2 regions of the Mesorhizobium sp. AR10 genome follow, and region 2 is predicted to be linked to the other one. Evidence: riboswitches for the same ligand, from Rfam matches in the RefSeq annotation. Region 2 holds a riboswitch; the other holds the start of a gene.
What was found. Region 2 has a riboswitch for S-adenosylmethionine ahead of metX (homoserine O-acetyltransferase MetX). Riboswitches for the same ligand answer to the same signal wherever they lie in the genome.
Positions count from the first base shown of each region.

Region 1 (7,814 bases), 1.6 Mb from region 2:
ACGCCAGCCAGGAAAAGATCATGCGCGCCATCGTTCGGGGAGAAGGAAAAGCATCATGAGCACCGAAAGCGCTCCCGCGCCGAAAAGCGGCGTCGCCGAAGATGTACAGCAGGGGCCGCGCGTTGCCGTCTCGGCGCTGGTCACCAATTTGCGCGACTACGGCCTGATCCTGGCGCTGATCGCCATCATGGTGTTCTTCCAGTTCACCACGTCCGGCACGCTGTTCAAGCCGGTGAACCTGAGCAATTTGGTGCAGCAGAACTCCTTCATCATCGTGATGGCGCTGGGCATGCTCTTGGTGATCGTCTCCGGCCATATCGATCTCAGCGTCGGCTCCGTCGCCGGTTTCATCGGCGCGCTGGCGGCGATGATGATGGTTATCTGGCCGCTCGGCCCGTTCAGCAATCCACTGGTGGTGTCGATCATCTGCCTCATCGTGGGCGGCGGCATCGGCGCGGCCCAAGGCTACTGGATTGCCTATCACCGAATACCGAGCTTCATCGTCACGCTGGCGGGGATGCTGATCTTCCGCGGCATCTGCCAGGCGCTGCTGGGTGGCGGATCCTCGGTCGGGCCGCTTCCCGCCGGCTTCAAGGCGCTCAGCTCCGGCTTCATCCCGGATGTCATCGGCCCCCTGACACTGATCCCACCGACGGTAAATGCGGCCGGCAAGACCATTATGGGCAGTGGCCTGACGCTGCACATGACGACGATTGTGCTGGGCCTGATCGCTGTGCTCGCCTATGCCTATTTCGGGCTCAGGGCACGGCGCACCCGCGAACAGCATGGCTATGAAGCCGAACCGTTCACGCTGTTCGTCATCAAGACCCTGGTGACCAGCGCGCTGGCGCTGTTCCTTGTCTACCAGTTCGCCAGCTACAGGGGCCTGCCGATCGTACTCATGGTGATGGGCGTGCTGATCGCGCTGTTCGTCTTCGTCACCAAACGCATGACGATCGGCCGCCGCATCTACGCAATGGGCGGCAACGCCAAGGCGGCGCAGCTATCGGGCATCAAGACCGAGCGGCTGACCCTGATGGTGTTCATCAATATGGGCGTGCTGTCGGCGCTTGGCGGCCTGATCATCGCGGCGCGCCTGGGGCAGGCCGTGCCGGCGGCGGGCCTCGGCAGCGAGCTCGACGTCATCGCCGCCGTGTTCATCGGCGGTGCTTCGGCCATGGGCGGCGTCGGCCAGGTCATCGGCGCGGTGGTCGGCGGCTTCATCATGGGCGTCATGAACAACGGCATGTCGATCATGGGCGTCAACGTCGACTGGCAACAGGTGGTCAAAGGCCTGGTGCTGCTCGGCGCCGTGGTCTTCGACGTTTACAACAAGAACAAGGGTTAAGGGCGAGGGACAGGCAAGGCATACGGGTAACATCGCGGCCCCACCGGGCGGTGCAAAGAAGTCCCCTGAGGGACCAGGCCGCGAGCGCAATCCGGACGAAGAATTTCACCCGTGGCGCGGATTGGTCCCGAGCCGCGCAGGTCAGGGTTTGCCACATAGGCGGCCGGGCCAAGGCACCAGAGAGAGGGTACACCATGCTGATCTCCCAGATCATCGACGACGCCGAGACCATCCGCGTCGTTGCCCGCAACGGCGGCAAGACCCGGATCATCAACGGCGCCCGCAGCGTCTATTCGCTGGCGATGGAGGCCGCGCGCACCGGCACCGGGCTGGTCGCGCTCATCGAACGCAAGGGGTTCGGTGAGGTCGTCGACCTCGACGCTGCCTACAAGAAGGGGCGGCTTTTGTCGCCGATAAACCATCCCGATCCCGCGCATCTCCATCTCACCGGCACCGGGCTGACGCATCTCGGCTCGGCCGCGACGCGCGATTCCATGCACAAGAAGCTCAGCACCGACGGCGAGGAGCAGCTCACCGATTCGATGAAGATGTTCCGCATGGGACTGGAGGGCGGCAAGCCGGCGAAGGGCCAGACGGGCGTGCAGCCGGAATGGTTCTACAAGGGCAACGGCACCATGGCGGTGGCGCCGGGTGCGGCCCTTATGTCGCCGGCTTTCGCGCAGGACGCCGGCGAAGAACCGGAGGTCGCCGGCATCTATGTCATCGGCGACGACGGCGCGCCGTTCCGCGTCGGCTTCACGCTGTCAAACGAGTTTTCCGACCACGTCACCGAGCGCGTGAATTATCTGTTCCTGGCGCATTCCAAGCTGCGCAACGCCTCGTTCGGGCCCGAAATTCTGATCGGCGACCTGCCGCCCGATATCAGGGGCGCCTCGCGCATCGTTCGCGACGGCAAGGTGCTGTGGGAGAAGCCGTTCCTGTCGGGCGAGGCGAACATGTCGCACACCATCGCCAATCTCGAACATCACCATTTCAAATATTCGGCCTTCCGTCAGCCGGGCGACGTGCATGTGCATATGTTCGGCACGGCAACGCTGTCGTTCGCGGACGGCATCAGGACGCAGGCCGGCGACACGTTCGAAATCGAGGCCCAGGATTTCGGCCTGCCACTGCGCAACCCGCTCGAAATCGAGCAGCCGGTGAAAGTGGCGGTGAAGGCGCGCTGTAGCGCCTGATCTCCCCCTCGAGGGGGAGATGTCGCCAAAGGCGACAGAGGGGCTCGCCGCGCGTGGAGCGCCGACGTCTTCCGCGACACCAGACGGCGTTGGCGTTCTACGCGCAGCGACCCCTCTGGCCTGCCGGCCATCTCCCCTCAAAGGGGGAGATTGCAGCTTCACCCTCAATAAATATCGAAGTCGAAATATTTGGCCTGGATCTTCTTGTAGGTGCCGTCGGCGACGATGGCGTCGATTGCCGCGTTGAGCTTGTCGCGCAGCGCGGTGTCCTCCAGGCGAACGGCGATGCCGGCTTCCGTCTCGGTGCCCTTGACGTCGCCAACCAGCTTGCAGCAGTCCTCGCTCGACTTCTTCAGCCAGTCCGTAAGCACGAACTTGTCTGAAATGACAGCGTCGAGACGGCCATTCTGCAGGTCGGTGATCGCCTCTTCCTGGGTCGGGTAGAGCTTTGCTTCAGCGCCGGCCTTGCCATAGACATCCTGGGCATAGGTAGCCTGGGTGGTCGACGCCTGGGCGCCCACAGTCTTGCCAGCAAGTGCCGCAGGTTCGGTCGAAGTGAGATCACTGTCCTTCGGCGCCACCAGAGAAAGCGGGGTCGTATAGTATTTGTTGGTGAAGGAGACCTGCTTCTTGCGCTCCTCGGTGATGCTCATCGAGGCGATGATGGCGTCGAACTTCTTGGCCTGTAGGGCGGGAATGATGCCATCCCAGTCCTGCGTGACGATTTCGCATTCGACCTTCATCTGAGCGCAAAGCGCATCGGCGATGTCGATGTCGAAGCCGACAACCTTGCCGTCCGATGTAATGGTGTTGAACGGCGGATAGGCACCCTCGGTGCCGATCTTCAATTTTTCCTGTGCCTGCGCCGACAAGGCGCCGGCTGCCAGCATCGCAGCGCTTGCTGCCGATATGATCCATCTCGAAATCTGCATTTTTGTTCCCCTAGCAGTTTTGTCGTTTGACGGCCGGCACAGCCAAGCATGGCGCGCCCGGTCAGGCAAGCGCAGTCTGACGGAGATTGGAAGTTCAGCGGGCGGCGCGGAAGTGCTTGGACAGCTTCAGGCCCTGCGCCTGGTAGTTGGAGCCGAGATCGGTGCCGTAGAGCGCCTGCGGCCGCTTCAGCATGTGTTCGTAGACCAGCCGCCCGACGATCTGGCCATGGTCGAGGATAAACGGCACCTCATGGCTGCGCACTTCGAGCACTGCCCGGCTGCCGGTGCCGCCGGACGCCGAATGGCCGAAGCCGGGATCGAAGAAGCCGGCATAGTGGACGCGGAATTCGCCGACCAGCGGATCGAAGGGCGTCATCTCGGCGGCGTAGAGCGGCGGCACGTGCACCGCCTCGCGCGAAACCAGGATGTAGAATTCGTCGGGATCGAGCACCAGTTCGCCGGCGCCGCTCTTGTAGAGCGGCTCCCAGAAGTCGACGACATCCTGCGCGGCGCGCTTGTCGACATCGACCAGGCCGGTGTGATGCTTGCCGCGATAGCCGACCAGACCGTCCTTGTCGCCGTCGAGATCGATCGACAGCGCGATACCGCCGCCGGAAATGTTGGGCGGCTCGGTGGCGACCAGCATCTCGGCACGATGCAATTCGCTCAGCTCGGCTTCCGACAAAAGTGCATTGCCGGTGCGGAACCTGATCTGCGACAGCCGCGAGCCGGTGCGGACCACGATCGGGAAGGTACGCGGGCTGACCTCCAGATAGAGCGGACCGTTGTAGCCGGCAGCGATCTTGTCGAACTCGTGGCCGCGATCGGTCATCACGCGGGTGAAGATGTCGAGCCGCCCGGTCGAGCTCTTCGGATTGGCCGAAGCGGAAACCTCGGCAGGCAGCGCCAGGCTTTCGAGCAGCGGCACGATATAGACGCAGCCTGTTTCCAGCACCGCGCCGTCGGCAAGATCAATTTCGTGCAGCTTCAGCCTGTCGAGCTTTTCGGCGACGCGGTGGCTGGGGCCTGGAAGGAAGGAGGCGCGCACGCGCCAGGCCTTGTCGCCAAGCCTGAGATCAAGGCTGGCCGGCTGGATCTGGTCGGCATCGAGGGCGCGCGGCGACTTCAGCGCGCCCGATTGGAAAAGCGCGGAAATATCCTGATCGGGAAGAATGCCTGTCTGCCGCAAAGCTGGCTCCGCTCGAAGGCCACTGGTACAAACCTCTTAATCAAGCCGGGAATTGACGCAAGCGCGGTGCGGGTCTAAAGGGTCGTTATCCCGTGGTGATTTGGCCGGTCGGCTTGCAGCCACGTTAAACAAGTCGCTAAAGGACCGTCGGGCCGCAAGGCCGTATGGACCGGTTGCGACTTTCGCGGCCGGTTTTTTTGTGTCTGGAACAAAAGCGATGAGCACCAAGAAGCGTAACTGGAAGCCTCAGACCGCACTCGTGCATGCCGGGACCTTGCGTTCCCAATTCGGCGAAACGTCCGAGGCGATGTACCTCACCCAGGGCTATGTCTACGAGACCGCGCAAGCCGCCGAAGCGCGCTTCAAGGGCGAAGAGCCGGGTTTCATCTATTCGCGCTACGCCAATCCCACGGTCGACATGTTCGAAAAGCGCATGTGCGCGCTGGAAGGTGCCGAGGACGCTCGCGCCACCGCTTCCGGCATGGCGGCGGTGACCGCGGCCCTCCTGTGCAGCGCCAGGGCCGGCGACCATATCGTGGCGGCCCGCGCCCTGTTCGGCTCCTGCCGCTGGGTAATCGAGACGCTGGCGCCGAAATACGGCATCGAGGCAACGCTGGTCGACGGCACCGACATCGCCAATTGGGAAAAGGCGGTCAAGCCGAACACCAAACTGTTCTTCCTGGAAAGCCCGACCAATCCGACGCTGGAAGTGGTCGACATCGCCGCTGTCGCCGCGCTTGCCAATTCGATCGGTGCGCGGCTGATCGTAGACAACGTCTTTGCCACCCCCTTGCAGCAAAAGCCTTTGCAGCTTGGCGCTCACATCGTCGTCTATTCGGCGACCAAGCATATTGACGGCCAGGGGCGATGCCTGGGCGGCGTCATCCTGTCGGACAAGAAATGGATCGACGAGAACCTGCACGACTACTTCCGCCACACCGGCCCCAGCCTCTCGCCGTTCAACGCCTGGACGCTGCTGAAGGGGCTGGAGACGCTGACGCTGCGCGTGCGCCAGCAGACGGAAAGTGCGGGCAAAATCGCAGACTTCCTGGCAGAGCGGCCGGAAATCGCGCGCGTCATCTATCCGGGCCGTGCCGACCACCCGCAGGCGGCTGTGGTCAAGAAGCAGATGTCGGGTGGTTCGACGCTGATCTGCCTTGACGTCAAGGGCGGCAAGCAGGCGGCCTTCGCCTTCCAGAACGCGCTCGACATCGTGCTGATCTCCAACAATCTCGGCGACGCCAAGAGCCTGATCACCCATCCGGCGACGACGACGCACAAGAACCTCAGCGACGAAGCCCGTGCCGAACTCGGCATCGGCCCGGGCACGCTGAGGTTGTCCGTCGGCCTCGAGGACGCGGACGATCTGCTCGCGGACATCGAACAGGCGCTCAAGTCAGCCAAATAGGGCGCTGTCAGGCAGGACACTCTCACCTGCCAGGAGGCGGGCGCTACCACTCAGGCGCCCGACGGCGTCTCTTCCAGTTCGGCCGCCATGGCCTTGGTGCGGATGGTCATTGCGTTGCCGCGCCAGTCGACGGCGAAGCCGAGCCAGCCGCGCGCCCAGATGGCGGGAAGCATTACGTCACGCGCGATCATCGCCGGGACCATGCGCAGCGACAGGTACCAGCCCTTGGCCGAGGCCAGGGCGCATTCCGGCAGGTAGGCGACTGCCAGCACGGCAATCGCGGTTGCCGGCAGGCTGAAGCCGGCACCAGCCGCCGCCATCAGCGCCAGCGCCAGTGGCACCGCCGCCCCGGTGAATATCTCGGGCGCGAAGAACAGCGGAAATGTGACGCGGCGCAGGCGAGCCCAGCGAGCCTGGCGCGACCAGATTTCGCCAGGCGTGCGCTGGCCGAGCGGCTGCTCGAAGGGCGAGGCGACAAGATTGACGCGCAATCCGAGCCCGTTGACCAGCTTGGTCGCGGCGGCGTCCTCGGCGATCTCGGCAGCAAGCGCGCGGATGCCGCCATTGGCGTCGAGCATCGGCTTGTTCCACAACATGCTCTTGCCCTGGGCGAAGCCGAGGCCAAGTGCCTCACCGGCATATTGCCAGCGGGCCTGCAGCGTGTTGAGGAAGGCGCATTCGACCTCCGCCCAGAACCCGTCCGGCCGCGAGCCGATCGGCGTCGAGCAGACCAGGCCGGTGTCGGTCCGCCACGCCGCCAGCAAATGTTGGACATAGTCCTTCGGCATCAGCACGTTGGAATCGGCAAGGATGACCCAGTCGTGCCGCGCCGCTTCCCAGCCCTTGACGCAATTGTTGAGTTTCGGATTGCCGCTGATGCGGTCGTCGCCAATCAGCAGCCGGGCCGGTGTCTTCGGAAACAGGGCGATCGCCCTGTTTATCAGCTTGACCACCGGATCGTCGGCATGAGCGACGCAGAAGACGAGTTCGTAGCGCGGCCAGTCGAGCGCAAAGGCGCGCGCCAGCGTCTCCTGCGTAAACGGCTCGACACCACGCGACGGCACCACGATCGACACCGGCGGCTGATTGCCGACGGGCGGCGGGATGATGCGCGGCCGCTTAAGCCGCGATGAGGCGAGCAGGATGCTGGCGAGGTTTGAAAGAAGCAGGGCTGACGAAAGCAGGGCGGCTATGAAGGTCAGTTCCATCGGGATCTGGTCACTCCGGGAAAACCTGGCCACGAACAGCCGTTTTCAACAGTTCGACAGAGCGCTGAGTCGCCCGGCACAAGCCTGCGCACACCATCATTGTCGTGTGTCACTTAAATGACATTGTTTGTCGGCACCTGCCCTTGAGGTCGTTGACCAAGCCGGGGAGAGCGCCGACAGTTCCGTTCGTATGGTCTTGGAGTAGCCAATGTACCGCGCCGTTACGCACAACATCGAAGTGCAGGTCAGGCCGTTCTATCTGGAGGATCGCTCGGATCCGGCGGAGAACCGTTATGTCTGGGGCTATCAGGTGACCATCGACAACCAGTCGGACGATTTCGTGCAGCTTCTATCGCGCTATTGGCACATCACCGACGGCACCGGCCGGGTCGAGGAAGTGCGCGGCGCCGGCGTGGTCGGCGACCAGCCCGAACTCAACCCCGGCGACAGTTATCAGTATACGTCCGGCTGCCCGCTCTCGACACCGTCCGGCATCATGGTCGGCCACTACACGATGCGCAACAAGCGGGGCG
Region 1 is NZ_CP080524.1:238,267-246,080, forward strand. It holds gene mmsA (multiple monosaccharide ABC transporter ATP-binding protein) at 1-59, shown strand, start outside; gene mmsB (multiple monosaccharide ABC transporter permease) at 56-1,348, shown strand; gene araD1 (AraD1 family protein) at 1,543-2,544, shown strand; gene LHFGNBLO_RS04625 (ABC transporter substrate-binding protein) at 2,709-3,476, opposite strand; gene LHFGNBLO_RS04630 (2'-deoxycytidine 5'-triphosphate deaminase) at 3,571-4,665, opposite strand; SAM riboswitch at 4,748-4,825, shown strand; gene LHFGNBLO_RS04635 (O-succinylhomoserine sulfhydrylase) at 4,883-6,073, shown strand; gene LHFGNBLO_RS04640 (ceramide glucosyltransferase) at 6,124-7,281, opposite strand; gene apaG (Co2+/Mg2+ efflux protein ApaG) at 7,490-7,814, shown strand, end outside.
Region 1: another riboswitch for S-adenosylmethionine. It lies ahead of LHFGNBLO_RS04635 (O-succinylhomoserine sulfhydrylase); the one in region 2 lies ahead of metX (homoserine O-acetyltransferase MetX).

Region 2 (7,814 bases):
TCCTTCGTCGGCGTCTTGTGGACGCTGTCTTCCGGCTTCGTCTTTCATATCGGCGGCCATTCGCTGGCGATACCGGGCTACATGGTGTGGGCCGCGATCCTTTATGCCGGCATAGCCTCCTGGCTGAGCTGGCTGGTCGGACGGCCGCTCATTCGCCTGAACAGCGATCGCTACGCGCGCGAGGCGGAGCTGCGCTCCTCGATGGTCCGCGTCAACGAGAATGTCGACGCCATCGCGCTTGCCCATGGCGAGGCCGACGCGAAACGGCGGCTTGAACTCGATCTCGGCACGGTGCTCGGCGCCATGCGGCGCATCTACAGCGCCCAGATCAATCTGTCCTGGGTAACCGATACCTATGGCTGGATCACCGTCGTCGCACCGATCCTCGTCGCATCGCCGGTCTATTTCGCCGGCGATATCAGCTTCGGCGGGCTGATGATGGCGGTCGGCGCCTTCAACCAGGTTCATTCATCCCTGCGTTGGTTCATCAACAACATCGGTGGCATCGCCGATTGGCGCGCCACGCTGATGCGCGTCGCCGACTTCCGCATCGCGCTTGCTGAAACCGATGTGCTCCATCGCGCTGAAAGCCGCATCGCGTTCGGCGAAAACCCGGACGGCAGCCTGACATTCGAGAAGCTTGAGGTTGCCTCGGCGGACGGATGCGCGAAGCTCGCGGAGCCGCATGTCGAAATCCGCGTCGGCGAGCGCGTCATGATCACCGGAGAGCCGGGCGCCGGCAAGACGCTGTTCTTTCGCGCGCTTGCCGGTCTGTGGCCGTGGGGAAGCGGGCGTATCGGCATGCCGGCCGCAGAGGCGCCGGCTTTCGTGCCGCGCACCCCCTATTTCCCGCTCGGCACCCTTCGCGAGGTGCTCAACCACGCCGATGGCGCGGTCACGACGGATGCCGACATCTCGGCGGTGCTTGCCGAGGTCGGTCTTGAGCGTCTGTCGTCCTCGCTCGACCGTTCGGCGCGATGGGAGCGTGAGTTGGGCGATGACGAGCAGCGCCTGCTTGCCTTTGCCAGGCTCGCTCTGCTGCGGCCCAAATGGGTGATCATCGACGAGGCGCTGGATACGTTCGACGGGGCGACGCTGCGGCGGGTACTGGCGATGCTGGAGACGCGCCTCGCCGGTGCCGCAATCCTCAACATCGGGCGCGGCCAGCATAACAGGCATTTCTTTCCACGCTCCTTGACGATCGTGAGGGATACCGGCGGTTCAACGCTTAAACCTGTCCGTGTCAGGGCCGGTGCGATCGAGCCACCGCCGGCCGTCACCCAGCGAAAGAAATAGAAGCGGCTTTATTTCGCCGCGATCACGGCCAAGATTCCGGATGGAAACATCCTGGTGCGGCGATGCTTGAGACCCTCAGCCTGCTTGCCTGCCTTGCCTGCCCTCCGGCAACGCCTGTGGCTGCCCCGGCCGACGCCATTGCCGTCGATGTCGAACTGGTGCTGGCGGTAGACATCTCGCAGTCGATGGATGAAAATGAGTTCGCCTTGCAGCGCGCCGGCTATGTCGCAGCGTTGCGCCATCCCGACTTCATCAAGGCCGTGCGCTCCGGGTCCACCGGCCGCATCGCGCTCACCTACTTCGAATGGGCGGGCACCATCCGCGACGATGCGGTCATTGCCTGGCAGGTCATCGACAGCAGTGAGAGCGCCAACGCTTTCGCCGACAAGGTCGAAGCCCGCCCGTTCCGGAGCTTTCGCGGCACCTCGATTTCCGGCGCGCTCGCCTTCGGCGCCATGCTGTTCGAGGCAACCGCCTTCGAGGGAGAGCGCAGCGTCATCGACATTTCAGGCGACGGCCCCAACAATATCGGGCTGCCCGTAGCAGCGACCCGCGATGCGGCGCTGGCGAAGGGAATCGTCATCAACGGCTTGCCGATCCTGATCAGCCCGTCGCCGACCTTCAGCCATCTCGACCGGTACTATGCCGACTGCGTCATCGGCGGGCCGGGTTCCTTCGTGCTGCCGATCTATGCGGCTTCCGAATTCACGACCGCCATACGCCGCAAGCTGATTCTCGAGGTGAGCGGCATTGCCGATCCCACAATGGTCCGGATCGATGCAACGGCGCCCATCGACTGTCTGCAGGGCGAACGCGACCGCCGGTTTTTTTCAGATCCGTATTTTCCCGAGCTCGATCGATAAGGTCTATGTTCTTGTTGAACCAGATCTTTTCCGAACCTTCGGTTCGGGATCCTTGGTCTAGGCGGGCCGGGCACCGTATTTGTCGCGAAACTCAACGTAGAGATCGCGGCGCCAGCGCCGGCCACCGACGTATCCGCGCAGCAGTTGCGGCAGCGAGTAGCCAAGCGCCTTCGACGAGCGATTGGCCAGATAACCGGCGAATGCCTGCGAAACCCTGCCTTTCATCGCGTCTGCGATGATCTGGCGCGCGATCATGTAAGGCGGAATGTCGGGATAGCGGTCGACGATATAGGGGTGTTTGCAGATCAGGTTTGCATAGGCTTCGACATAGCCGTCGCGCTGGCCGGAAATGGAATTCTCCGAATTGTATTTTTTCCAGTCGATGTCCTCGGACAGCTGCGCCCCACTGCGCCGGGCAAAGCGCAGCAGCAATTCGCGATCCTGCATGCGCGCGATGTCGCTGTCGTAGCCGCCAATCGCCAGCAGGGACTCGCGCCGCGCGGTAATCGCGGAGCCGGCGATGAAGATGGCCTGTGCGACCAAAGCTCTTTCCAGCGAGTTTCCGGTCAGGAAGGCCTCGCGGTTGACGCATTTGGTGCTGCGACCACCCTTAACGGACACGAACGAACTGATCAGGACTTCGAGCGACGGATTTTCGTCGAAGCGCGCTAGCGTTCGCTGCAGCCGGTCTGGCAAGTAGACGTCGTCGGAATCGAGGAAGGTCACGATGGGAGCCCGGGCTCGCTCGATGCCGGCATTGCGGGCCGCATTGGCACCCCGCCATTTCGCGCCGACATAGATGAGGCGCGGATCGTGAATGCGGGCCAGCGCCGCCGCCGTCGCATCGGTCGAGCCGTCATCGACGACGATATGCTCGAAGCGGGTGAGGTTCTGCGCCAGCACGCTCTCCACGGCGCGCACGACCTGATCACGTCGATTGTGGGTCGGCGTGATCACCGTGATGAGAGGAGCTTGGTCCGTCTTTCGGGGCATATGGCTTTCGCTATGCCCCGGATTCTGCAGGGATCGGATAGATTTGATGCTCGCCTTCCATGGCCCGCCCCGGAATTGCGTTCGAATCGACGCTACAAAAAAGCAGCCGTCGTGTCATCACAAAGTGTTGAGCGGAACCTGTCCGGCCCGGCGAATTCCATAACCAGCGCCTCAATTGCCACACCGCCTACCGGCTGGGAATCCCCAAACGGTTTGCGGAAGATATCTTCATCGCCGGCAAAAATGTAAACATACCTATTACTCCCGACGTAATCGACCGGCGTTCAAGGTCCAGGCAGATTGCCCTCATGAAGCCGGTTGTTTCGGCTTCGATCCAACAGGGAGTTCAGCCATGACCGCATACGCCGTTGCCCATATGCGCCAAGCCACAATGGGTCCGCAGATCGTCGAATATCTGCAGAAGATCGATGCCACGCTCGAACCTTTCGGCGGCCGGTTTCTGGTCCATGGCGGCGATGTGGAGGTGATCGAAAACGACTGGCCAGGGCATCTGATTGTCATCGAGTTTCCCGACAGGGAGCATGCACGCGGATGGTATCATTCGCGGGCCTATCAGGAGATCCTGGCGTTGCGCACCGACAACTCGCGCTCCGATGTGGTTTTCGCTGATGGCGTCCGGCATCCGCACAAAGCCACGGATGTTCTGGAATAGGCACGTGGGCCGGCAGGCTTCCGCTATCGCTTCAGCAGAAACACCGCTTGCTGGCCGAAGAAATTCCAGAACCACCACGGCATCGACAGGCCGATCTTCTGGCCGTTGCCGTCGAGCGCGGTTGCCCTCTCGACCGTCGCGCCGAGCTCGTCGCACAGATTGACGAAGTCGCGGATGGTGCAGAAATGGATGTTGGGCGTGTCGTACCAGGAGTAGGGCAGGTCCTTGGTCACCGGCATCCGCCCGTTGAGGAACAGCGACAGGCGCACCCGCCAGTGGCCGAAATTGGGGAAGGAGACGATGGCGCGGTTGCCGATCCTGAGCAGTTCGTCGAGCACCAGCTTCGGGTTGCGGGTCGCCTGCAAGGTCTGCGACAGGACGACGAAATCAAAGCCCTTGTCGGGATAGAATTCGAGGTCCTTGTCGGCGTCGCCCTGGATGACGCTGAGGCCGCGCGCCACGCATTCGTTGACGCCGCGCTGCGACAGCTCCAGCCCGCGGCCGTCGACCTGCTTGGTGTCCTGCAGCAATTCAAGCAGCAAGCCGTCGCCGGAGCCGACGTCCAGCACTCGCGATTGCGGCGGGATGAGATCGGCGACGACTTCGAGGTCGACGCGCTGGGCGCGGTTCACGCTCATAAGGCGAGCCCTCTCGCCCGCGCGGCTGAGCCGATGAAGCCGTTGATGGCGGCGAACAGTTCCGGCTCGTCGAGCAGGAAGGCGTCATGGCCGCGGTCGGTGTCGATCTCGACGAAGGATACGGATGCGCCGGCGGCGTTCAGCGCATGGACGATCGAACGGCTCTCCTCGGTCGGGAACAGCCAATCGCTGGTGAAGGAGACCAGGCAGAAGCGGGTTCTGGTGCCGGCGAAGGCGTCGGCCAGCCGCCCACCGTGGTCGGCGGCGAGGTCGAAATAGTCCATGGAACGGGTCATGTAGAGATAGGAGTTGGCGTCGAAGCGATCGACGAAGGTCATGCCCTGATGACGCAGATAGCTTTCGATCTGGAAGTCGGCGTCGAAACCGAAGGTGAGCGCTTCGCGGTCCTGCAGGTTGCGGCCGAACTTCCGGTGCAGGGCGGCTTCCGACAGATAGGTGATGTGGGCGGCCATGCGCGCCACCGCCAGCCCCTTTTCCGGGCGCTTGCCATGCTCGAAATATTTGCCGCCATGCCAGTCCGGATCGGCCATGACAGCTTGCCGGCCGACCTCGTGGAAGGCGATGTTCTGCGAGGAATGACGCGCGCCGGTGGCGATCGGCAGCGCCGAGAAGACGCGCTCCGGATAGCTCGACGCCCATTCCAGCACCTGCATGCCGCCCATCGAGCCGCCAAGCACCGAGAACAGCTTCTCAATGCCGAAATGGTCGACCAGCATCAATTGCGCCCGGACCATGTCGCGGATGGTGATGATCGGCAGGTCGAGCCCATAGGGCTTGCCGGTGGCGGGATTGGTCGAAGCCGGGCCGGTGGAGCCAAGGCAGCCGCCGATGACGTTGGAGCAGATGACGAAGAAGCGGTTGGTGTCGATGATCTTGCCGGGGCCGATCAGCACTTCCCACCAGCCCGGCTTGCCGGTCACCGGATTGGTGCTGGCGACGTGCTGGTCGCCGGTTAGCGCATGGCAGACGAGGATGGCGTTGGAGCGGGCGTCGTTGAGCGTGCCGTAGGTTTGGTAGGCGATCTGGAACGGCGACAGCAGTGTGCCCGCGTCGAGCTTGAGCGGCTTGTCGGCGCCGAAACGCAACACTGGGCTCGACGGTGCGTCGGCCTCGTTGTTGGTCTTTCCAGCGCGCAGAGCGGCCATTACGTCTCTCTTACATTCCGCATCGATGCGGTCGTCGTCCGGCCGGTCGCGGACAACAAAAAACCGGCAGTGCCTTCGCAAAGCCGGTTACAGGATGCAAACGGCCCTTTAGCAAGTTGTTTAACGTGGCTGCAAGCCGACCGGCCAAATCACCACGGAAGTTGGTATCTCTTCTAGGGCGGACGCGTGCGGGCGTCAACGGTCAGCCGCCCGCACCACTGCCACCTCTCGACATTCCGGGCCACGGCTTGTATTTCCGCAGCGGCTTCTCGGCGGAAGCATTCTCGCCAGCGGAAGCATTCTCGACGGATTTTGCGACATGAACCAGAGACCGGATCAGGCACGGCCAACGCCCCGCGCGGGCATCATGGACATCGAAGCCTATGTGCCGGGCAAGAGCGCCGCACCCGCCGGTGTCGCCAAGGTCTACAAGCTGTCGTCGAACGAGAACCCGCTCGGTCCCTCGCCGAAGGCGATAGAGGCGGCGCGGGAGATTGCTGGAAAGCTCGACATCTATCCCGACGGCACCGCCAGGCGGCTGCGCGAGGCGATCGCCGAGGTGCACGGCCTCAACCCGGCGAACATCATCTGTTCCAACGGTTCGGACGAGATTCTCGGCCTGCTGGCGCAGACCTATCTCGCGCCCGGCGATGAAGCAATTTTCACCGAACACGCCTTCATGGTCTACAAGATCTACATCCAGTCGGCTGGTGCCGTCCCGGTATCGGTCAAGGAGACCGACGAGCGCGCCGACATCGATGCGATCCTTGCCGCGGTGACGCCGCGCACCAAGATTGTTTTCCTCGCCAACCCCAACAACCCGACCGGCACCTATGTGCCGTTCCAGGAGGTGCGCCGCCTGCATGCCGGCCTGCCCCGGAACGTGCTTCTGGTGCTGGATGCCGCCTATGCCGAATATGTCCGCCGCAACGACTATGAAGCCGGCATCGAACTGGTGGGCGGCGCCGAGAATGCGGTCATGACTCGCACCTTCTCCAAGATCGGTCTTGGCGGCGCGCGGATCGGCTGGATGTATGCGCCGACGCATATCGTCGACGCGATCAACCGCGTGCGCGGTCCCTTCAACGTCAACGCGACGGCGATCGAGGCCGGCATAGCCGCGATCCGCGACCGCGCCCATGTCGAGCGCAGCGTCGCCCATAACGAGACCTGGTTGGCCTGGCTGAGCGAGGAATTGACCAGGCTTGGACTGCGGGTGACGCCGAGCGTCGGCAATTTCATCCTCATCCACTTCGCCGACGACCAGAAGCATTCGGCGGCTGCGGCAGACGAATATCTGAGCCAGCGCGGTTATATTTTGCGGCGCGTTTCCGGCTACGGTTTTCCGAATGCGCTGCGCATGAGCATCGGCACCGAAGAGGCCAATCGCGGCGTTGTCGCCGCTCTCACGACATTTCTGAAAAGCTGAAGCAATGACATCACCGATGTTCGAAAAGATCGCGCTGGTCGGTATCGGCCTGATCGGCTCGTCGCTGGCCCGAATCATCCGCCGCGAGGGGCTGGCCCGTCACATCGCCATCTCGACCCGAAGCGCTGCGACGCTGGCGCGAGCGCGCGAACTTGGCCTTGGCGATTCCTACACCACGGATGCGAAAGAGGCGGTCCGCGATGCCGATTTGGTCATCGTTTCGGTGCCGGTCGGCTCTTCGGGCGCGGTCGCCGCCGAAATCGCCCCGGCGCTGAAGCCAGGCGCCATCCTCACCGATGTCGGCTCGACCAAGGCATCGGTCATCGCGCAAATGCAGCCGCATGTGCCCGATGGCGTGCACTTCATTCCCGGCCATCCGCTGGCCGGTACCGAAAAATCGGGACCGGATGCCGGTTTCGCCGATCTGTTCGAGAACCGCTGGTGCATCTTCACGCCGTTGCCCGACACTGATCCAGACGCGTTGGAAAAGCTCTCGGAATTCTGGCGGCGCTGCGGCTCCAACATCGACACGATGGACCCCCAGCATCACGACATGACGCTGGCCATCGTCTCGCATCTGCCGCACATCATCGCCTACAACATCGTCGGCACCGCCGACGATCTGCAGTCGGTGACCAAGTCCGAAGTCATCAAATATTCAGCCTCGGGTTTTCGCGACTTCACCCGTCTCGCCGCCTCCGATCCGACCATGTGGCGGGACGTCTGCCTGCACAACAAGGATGCCATCCTCGAAAT
Region 2 is NZ_CP080524.1:1,799,466-1,807,279, forward strand. It holds gene LHFGNBLO_RS12210 (ABC transporter ATP-binding protein/permease) at 1-1,296, shown strand, start outside; gene LHFGNBLO_RS12215 (DUF1194 domain-containing protein) at 1,359-2,159, shown strand; gene LHFGNBLO_RS12220 (glycosyltransferase family 2 protein) at 2,217-3,152, opposite strand; gene LHFGNBLO_RS12225 (DUF1330 domain-containing protein) at 3,505-3,825, shown strand; gene metW (methionine biosynthesis protein MetW) at 3,849-4,463, opposite strand; gene metX (homoserine O-acetyltransferase MetX) at 4,460-5,629, opposite strand; SAM riboswitch at 5,718-5,795, opposite strand; gene hisC (histidinol-phosphate transaminase) at 5,949-7,058, shown strand; gene LHFGNBLO_RS12245 (prephenate/arogenate dehydrogenase family protein) at 7,063-7,814, shown strand, end outside.